2 regions of the Arthrobacter sp. NPDC093128 genome follow, and region 1 is predicted to be linked to the other one. Evidence: riboswitches for the same ligand, from Rfam matches in the RefSeq annotation. Region 1 holds a riboswitch; the other holds the start of a gene.
The links. A riboswitch is a leader RNA that binds a small molecule or an ion and turns the genes downstream of it on or off. The one in region 1 is predicted to bind glycine.
Positions count from the first base shown of each region.

Region 2: linked by a shared signal. The riboswitch ahead of gcvP (aminomethyl-transferring glycine dehydrogenase) and the one ahead of gcvP (aminomethyl-transferring glycine dehydrogenase) in region 1 are both predicted to bind glycine.

Region 1 is NZ_JBFBEY010000040.1:4,413-8,395, forward strand. It holds gene gcvP (aminomethyl-transferring glycine dehydrogenase) at 1-1,205, opposite strand, end outside; glycine riboswitch at 1,408-1,506, opposite strand; gene AB0N24_RS26035 (TetR/AcrR family transcriptional regulator) at 1,657-2,196, opposite strand; gene AB0N24_RS26040 (MFS transporter) at 2,265-3,875, shown strand.
Region 2 is NZ_JBFBEY010000043.1:14,020-18,002, forward strand. It holds gene speB (agmatinase) at 1-543, opposite strand, end outside; gene AB0N24_RS26440 (PucR family transcriptional regulator) at 778-2,271, shown strand; glycine riboswitch at 2,349-2,447, shown strand; gene gcvP (aminomethyl-transferring glycine dehydrogenase) at 2,593-3,983, shown strand, end outside.

The DNA of each region.
Region 1 (3,983 bases):
GCCTTGCCCGGGACGGAAACGGTGACGGTGTCGAAGAAGCTGGTGTGCTGGACGGCCAGGCCGGCGGCCTTCAGGGAAGTGGCGAGGGTACGGGCGTGGCCGTGGACAGTCTCCGCGATCGCCTTCAGGCCTTCGGGGCCGTGGTAGACGGCGTACATGGACGCAACGATGGCCAGCAGGGCCTGCGCGGTGCAGATGTTGGACGTGGCCTTCTCGCGGCGGATGTGCTGCTCACGGGTCTGCAGGGCAAGCCGGTAGGCCGGGAGTCCGGTGGAGTCCTTGGAGACGCCCACCAGACGGCCCGGCATGGAGCGCTCGAGGCCCTTCTGGACAGCCATGTAGGCGGCGTGGGGGCCGCCATAGAACAGCGGAACACCGAAGCGCTGGGCGGACCCGACGGCGATGTCGGCGCCCTGTTCACCGGGAGGCGTGATGAGGGTCAGGGCCAGGAGATCGGCGGCGACGGTCACCAGCGCGCCGCGTTCTTTCGCGGCTTTGATGACCTCGGAGTGGTCGAACACACGCCCGGAAACACCCGGCTGCTGGAGCACGACGCCGTTGATGACGCCGTCGGGCAGTCCCTTGGACAGGTCGGCAACCTCAACCTCGAAGCCGAGCGCTTCCGCGCGGCCCTTGACGATCGCGATAGTCTGCGGGAGGCAGTCGGCATCCAGGACGGTCTTGCCGTCGCGGGCGGCGGCGTTTTGTCCTACGGACTTATTTGCCCTGCGCATCATCAGCACGGCCTCTGCCACGGCGGTGGCTTCGTCCAGCAGCGACGCGTTGGCGATGGGAAGCCCCACCAGGTCCTGCACCATGGTCTGGAAGTTCAGGAGTGCTTCGAGCCGGCCCTGGGAGATCTCGGGCTGGTAGGGAGTGTAGGCCGTGTACCAGGCCGGCGCTTCGAGGATGTTGCGGCGGATGACCGGCGGGGTGACCGTGTCGTAGTAGCCCTGGCCGATCATCTGCACGGCAGTCTTGTTCTTGGCGGCAAGCTTGCGCAGCTCGGTCAGGGTTTCCACTTCGCTGAGGGCCGCAGTGAGCTCCAGCGGCGAATCCTGCCGGATATCCTTCGGAACGGCCGTGTCCACCAGCGAGTCAACGGTGTCGTAGCCGACAGCCTTGAGCATCGCGTCGACGTCGGCTTCGCGGCGCGCGCCAATATGGCGGTCAACGAAGGAAGTGGAGGCTGAATTGACAGTCACAAGGAACTCCATAACTAAGGCGGCGCAGGGTACGCCACATCGATTCGGGTTCCTCCCCACTCTGTATTGGACCTGAGAGTTTCCGCGGAGCCGTGCTTTCGCATGGGTCCGCTTGCACCGTCGGTGAGCACAGCATGTCATCGTTCCGCGCCTCAACAGGGTTGGGACGCGGGACGGACAGCCTGCTGCTTTCCAGAGTTGCCTTGCCGCGGCGGTACATGGGCCTGAGAGATTCCTGGGGAGGATTTGCTCCTACGGCGCCTGCTTGTACCTACTTGCAGAACTCTCCCGCCGCAGATCAAAGGCATATTTAGTTTGCGGTGACAACAGTCACAGCGTCCATTGTCCTACGCCGGAGACGCGTCTGCAAACTCCGGGGGCCACGCCGGCGCCGCGTTACGCACCTCCGGAACGGCGGGCCTGAACGGCGGGTTCGGCAGCCGCGAGGCGCTCAGCCGCGGAGGCGTTCGACGGCGGCCAGGAGGCTGTCGACGTCGCCGCTCATTTCGGGCGGCGAGGCGCCGGGACCGCTGGCGAGCATGGCATTGAAATACAGTCCATCGCCCATGTAGAGCACGGCCTTGGCCATCGCCGGGCCGACGTCCCCGGCCAGCAGCCCCAACCAGGCGCCCTGAACGGCAGCGAATCGGTGCAGCGTTTCCTCGTGGGCCACTTCGGCCAGCCTAGTGGCGGCCACGAAGACCCGGTCCAGCGGAGTGTCGGCCCAGAGGGAGGCTTTGATGAAGTGCACCGCCGCCCCTTCTGGAGCGTTTGCCATGATTTGAACATCCTCCGCGACCAGCCGGTCCATGCGCTCCAGGAGCGCCGAGATCATGGCCTCCTTGTTCGGGAAGTGGTACAGGAGTCCGCCTTTGGAAACGCCGGCCCGCCTCGCCACGGCATCCAGGGTGGCGGCACGTTCGCCCACTTCAATCAGGAGGGATTCAAAGGCGTCCAGCACGGCCTCGCGTGCAACAGGTTTTCTGGCCATGGTTCCTATCATGCCCGGTGGCCCGGGCTCATTTCTTAACTATACCGTCCAGACGGTACAGTTATTACATGGGAACCTTCTCTTCACCTTCGACGCCGGCCACGCAGGACCTCGCCGCGCACCAGCCTGCCGGCAGGCAGCCGGCTGGCCGGCAGCTTGGCACCCCGAAGCCGGGACGTGAATGGCTGGCCCTCGGGCTGCTGATGTTTCCGGTCCTCCTGGTCGCCGTCGACAACACCGCCCTGACGTTCGCGCTGCCGGCGATCGCCCGCAGCCTGGAACCCAGCGGCGTTCAACTGCTCTGGATCGTGGACGCCTATCCGCTGGTCCTCGCCGGGCTCCTCGTGGCCATGGGGAGTCTTGGCGACCGGATCGGCCGCCGCCGGCTCCTCCTGATCGGCAGCACGGGCTTTGCCGCGGTGTCGGCAGCCACCGCCTTCGCTCCCAGCGCGGAATGGCTCATCGCCGGACGCGCGGCTCTGGGCTTTTTCGGTGCGATGCTGATGCCATCCACCCTGTCCCTGATCCGCAACATTTTCCCCGACCCCAACCGGCGGCGGCTTGCCATCGCCATCTGGGCGGCAGGATTCTCGGGTGGTGCCGCACTGGGGCCGATCTTCGGCGGCTGGCTCGTGGAGCAGTACTGGTGGGGCGCCATCCTCCTGGTGGCAGTGCCCATCATGCTGCCCATCCTGGCCTTCGGCCCTGTTTTCATTCCCGAGTCCAGGGACCCCCGGCCCGGCACGGCGGACATCGCCAGCATCGCCCTGTCCCTGCTGACGATGGTTCCTGTGGTCTACGGCATCAAGTCGCTTGCCACCGAGGGATTCGGGGTCGCACCCGCCACGATCATCGCCTTCGGGCTATTGATGGGCTATGTCTTCGTCCGGCGCCAGAAAAGGCTCCGGAGCCCGCTGCTGGACGTGAGCCTCTTCGGGAACAGGATTTTCAGCACGGCCATAACGGCCAACGTCCTGGCGCTGTTTTCGTTCAACGGCTTCATTCTTTTCCTTGCCCAGCACCTCCAGCTGCTGGAAGGCCAGCGCCCGACGGAATCCGGAATAGCCATGATCCCGGGCCTGATTGCCACCGTGGCGGCCGGATTGCTCGTGGTGCCGCTGGTGCGGAAGGTACGGCCCGGCTTCGTGGTCGCCGGGGGCCTGTCGCTCAGTGCGGCAGGCTACTTCGTGGTGGCCTTTGGGGATCATTCAGGCGGCCCGGCCCTCCTGCTGGGCGCCCTCCTGATCCTTGCCCTGGGCGTGGGCGCGGCTGAAACCATCTCCAACGACCTGATCCTGGGGGCCGTCCCGCCGGAAAAGTCGGGCGCGGCGGCCGCCATATCGGAAACAGGCTATGAGATTGGCTCACTGCTTGGCACAGCCATCCTTGGCTCGATCCTCACTGCGTCCTATCAGCGGAACCTGGTTATGCCGGAGGGCATCAGCATGTCGGGGACCGGCGGCGCTGCCCACGACGTCGCCCAGGCCCGCGAAACGCTGACCGGGGCAGTCGAGCTGGCCCACTCGCTGCCGGCCCCGCTGGCGGACGCCCTGACATCCGCCGCCCGGGTGGCGTTTGATTCGGGCGTCCACGTGACGGCGTCCATTGCGCTGGGGCTGATGGCAGGGGCGGCGGTCCTGGTCGCCGTCGTACTCCGCGGAGTACCCAAGGCGAAGTAGCAGTCAGCCCTATTCGATAAAGGCCAGCCCGGCAAAAGGGAAGCCCGGCACCGGATGATCCGGTGCCGGGCTTCCCTGGCGGCTGCGAGCGAATAAGGGCGTCGCAAC
Region 2 (3,983 bases), on a different contig from region 1:
CACCAGGAGCCCTTCCTCGAATGCCCGGCGGAAGATGGTCCCGTGGGTGACCGGCTGGTCGAAGTAGGTGTCCCACGTGTCCAGGTGGGCGTCGAAGTGCAGCAAAGCCACCGGTCCGTGGACCGTGTTCAATGCCCGCAGCATCGGGAGGGCAATGGTGTGGTCGCCACCGATGGAAATGAGCTTCTTGTCTTCGCTGATCAGGGGCAGCGCCTGTTCTTCGATTTCGCGGACCGCCCGTGTGATGTCGTAGGGGGTGCAGGCGATGTCGCCGGCGTCTACAACCTGGACTTCGTAGACCGGCTCGACGTCGAGTTCGGGGTGGTAGCCGGGGCGAAGGAGGCGGGAGGCTTCGCGGACTGCGGCGGGACCGAAACGGGCGCCGGGCCGGAAGGAGGTCCCGCCGTCGAACGGTACACCGACGATCGCAATGTCGTAGTCCGGAACGCGGTCGATCTGGGGAAGCCTGGCGAACGTGCCGAGGCCTGCATACCGGGGCACTTTTGTTGCGTCGACGGGGCCGATGGGCTTGTGCGTTGTCATGCCTGGATCCTTCGGTTGCTGTGCTGCCGGGCGGTGACGCCGGCGGCGGTTCGGGGGAGGTGTTGGTTGCTCGCCGTTGAGCGGGAAGGTTGAACGGGAAGTAAGTAATCCAATTCTTGGTGACGCGCGTCACGGCGTATAGCGGTAGATTGACTACAAATGGCCGAGGCTCTTATACATATGTCTATAAGCCTGTAGCAGGGCCGGAAACCAAGGATCTGGGAGCGCAATTCCATGGCGATTACAGTGGCCGAGCTCGTGGCGGAACCCCAGCTGGGACTCACGCTGCTGGCGGGGTCCGCAGGCAGTGGCAACCGGATCACGTGGGCCCACACGTCCGACTTGCCGAGGCTGTGGGAATGGGTCACCGGCGGCGAGCTGATGATGACCAACGGACTCTCCATCCCGGCCGATGCTGCCGGGCAGGTTGCGCTCGCCGAAGCGCTGGTGGATGCGGGCGCCAGTGCCCTCGCCATCGGAGAGAAGATGCACGCGCCGGAGCTGGTGCCGGAGTTCCTCGCCGCTTGTGAGCGGCTGCCGCTGCCGCTGATCAACGTGCCCTACCCGCTGCCGTTCATCGCCATCGCGCGAACGGTGGCTGAATCCTCCCTGCTGGAGGAATCGCGGCGGCTGCGACAGACCGCCCGGATCTACGACCTGCTCCGCACCGCCGGAGCATCCGAAGACCACATGCAAGGCCTCCTTGTGGGCCTCGCGGCTGAACTCGATGCAGAGCTGTTCGTCGTGGACAGGCGCTGCCTTCATCCGTGGCATCCGGACGGCCAGCCGCTGCCGGACTTCCTGCAGGCGGAATTGGCCCGGCTGACCGGGCGAATATCCCTGGCCGGGAAGAAGTTCCAGTGGCATCGGCTTCGCGACAGGCATGTGTTGATGATGGATATCCCCACGCACGCCAATGCGCTCCTGGTGGTGCTCCCCAACGGCGAACCGCACCCGGACGCCGTCGTGCTGCTGCATGCGGCAACGGTGCTGGGTCTGGAACTTTCGCGAAAAGTCCTGTCCCTGGAAGGCCTGCACCGCCTGGCGAGCGAATTCCTGCTGCAGGCGGTGGACGGCCGCCTGGGAACGGCGGAACTGGAAAGCCGGCTCACGGCCTTTGGTGTTCCGGCGAACGATTTCCTGATGGTTTCGATAGCGGCCGACGACGGCGAGCGGCTGGCGGACGTCCACGTCGAACTGTGGCGCCACGGCTTCCCAGCCGCTTGCCTGCGGCGCTTCAACACTCTTCATGTGGCGGTGTCCGCGGCGGTGACCGACGATATTCTGGTCCACTGCACTGGTCCCGGGGTCCGGATCGGCATCAGCTCGCCGGCCTCTGCGCCCGGCATCCAGCGTGCGTTGCAGGAGTCGCTGTGGGCACTCGGTGCGGCCAAGGGCAACGCCCTGAAGCTGTCCCGGTACGCGGAAGGTCCCTCCTGGCTGGGGCTCACGAGCTTCGAGGAAGGGACCGCGCTGGTGGAACGGCTGCTGGGCCCGATCTTCGCGTACGAACAGAGCCAGGAAGGTGACCTCATCGTGACGTTGAGGACGTACCTGGACACCCAGAGATCGTGGCAAAAGACCGCGGCGGCACTGTTCGCGCACCGGCAAACCGTCATCTACCGCATCCGGAAAATCAGCGAGTTGACGGGCCTGGACATGACCGAAACGTCCACGTTGGCCCAGCTTTGGTTTGCGCTTCAAATCCATGAGGCCATGCACAACTAGATGGCGGTCCTCTTGCGCGGGCCGAAAGAACCCGCTACTCTGTGAACCGCGTCACTTCCGAGTGGCGCACACGCTTTTGATCTGCGGCGGGAGAGTCCTGCCGGTACATCCAGTCAGGCGCCGTAGGAGCAAATCCTCCCCAGGAATCTCTCAGGCCCATGTACCGCCGCGGCGAGGCAACTCTGGAAAGCAGTCCGGGTAACCGGGCTCACCGACGGTGCAAGCGGAACAATGTGAGAACAAGTTCTGCGGAATCTCTCAGGTCCCATACAGAGCGGGGAGGAACCCACATCATCGCGGCGCTCACAGGGCGCCTGAATCATGGAGTTCCTCTTGACTGTTCAATCAACCCCCACCGCCTTCGCGGACCGGCACATCGGCGCCCGGCGCCAGGCCGACGTTGACACCATGCTCAAGGCCATCGGCTACGACTCTATTGACGGCCTGGTGGACGTCGCGGTCCCCGATTCCATCCGTCAGGAGTCTGCGCTGACGTTGCCGGGCGGCTCGGCGGCGCTCAGCGAGGTCGAGGTCCTGGCCGAGCTTCGCCGGCTCGCGTCCAAGAACAAGACTGCAGTGCAGATGATCGGCCAGGGCTACTACGGCACCCTCACGCCGCCGGTCATCCGCCGCAACATCCTCGAAGCCCCGGCCTGGTACACGGCCTACACCCCTTACCAGCCGGAGATTTCCCAGGGCCGGCTCGAAGCCCTCCTGAACTTCCAGACCATGGTGCAGGACCTGACGGCCCTACCCGTGGCCAACGCGTCCCTGCTGGACGAGGCCACGGCAGTTGCCGAGGCCGTGCTGCTGATGCGCCGCGCCAACAAGAACAAGGAAGCCCGCGACGGCAAGACCGTGCTGGATGCCGACTGCCTCCCGCAGACCATCGCGATCGTTAGGGGCCGTGCTGAGGCACTTGGCTTCGAGGTCGAGATCGCCGACCTCTCCACGGGACTGCCCGACGGCGTCATCAACGGCCTCGTCCTGCAGCAGCCCGGCGTCTCGGGCCGCGTCTGGGACCAGTCGGCTGTCATTGCAGAAGCCAAGGGCCGCGGTGCGCTCATTACCGTCGCCGCCGATCTCCTGGCCCTGACCCTCATCACGCCTCCGGGGGAGCAGGGTGCCGATATCGCCGTCGGAACAGCGCAGCGCCTGGGCGTGCCGCTGTTCTTCGGCGGCCCGCACGCCGCGTACATGGCTGTCCGGGAAGGCATGGAGCGCACGCTTCCCGGCCGCATCGTCGGCGTCTCCAAGGACAACGCGGGAGTGCCCGCCTACCGGCTTGCCCTGCAGACCCGTGAGCAGCACATCCGCCGCGAGAAGGCCACGTCCAACATCTGCACGGCACAGGCGCTGCTGGCCATTGTCTCCTCGATGTACGCCGTCTACCACGGCCCCGAAGGCCTGAAGGCGATCGCCGAAACGGTCCATGGCCACGCCCGTACCCTCGCCACCGCGCTCAAGACGGCCGGCCGAGAGCTCGTTTCCGACTCCTTCTTCGACACCCTCACCGTCCGCGTCCCCGGGAAGGCAGGCAAGGTCATCACCGCCGCCGAAGCGCGCGGCATCAACCTGCGCGTCATCGATGCCGACACCGTCGGGGTTTCCATTGACGAGACGACGACGCCGGAGGTCCTCTCTGAGGTTGCCGTCGCCTTCGGCGCCGGTCCGGTGGGCGCCGCGTCCCGGTTCGAACTGCCTGCCTCCGT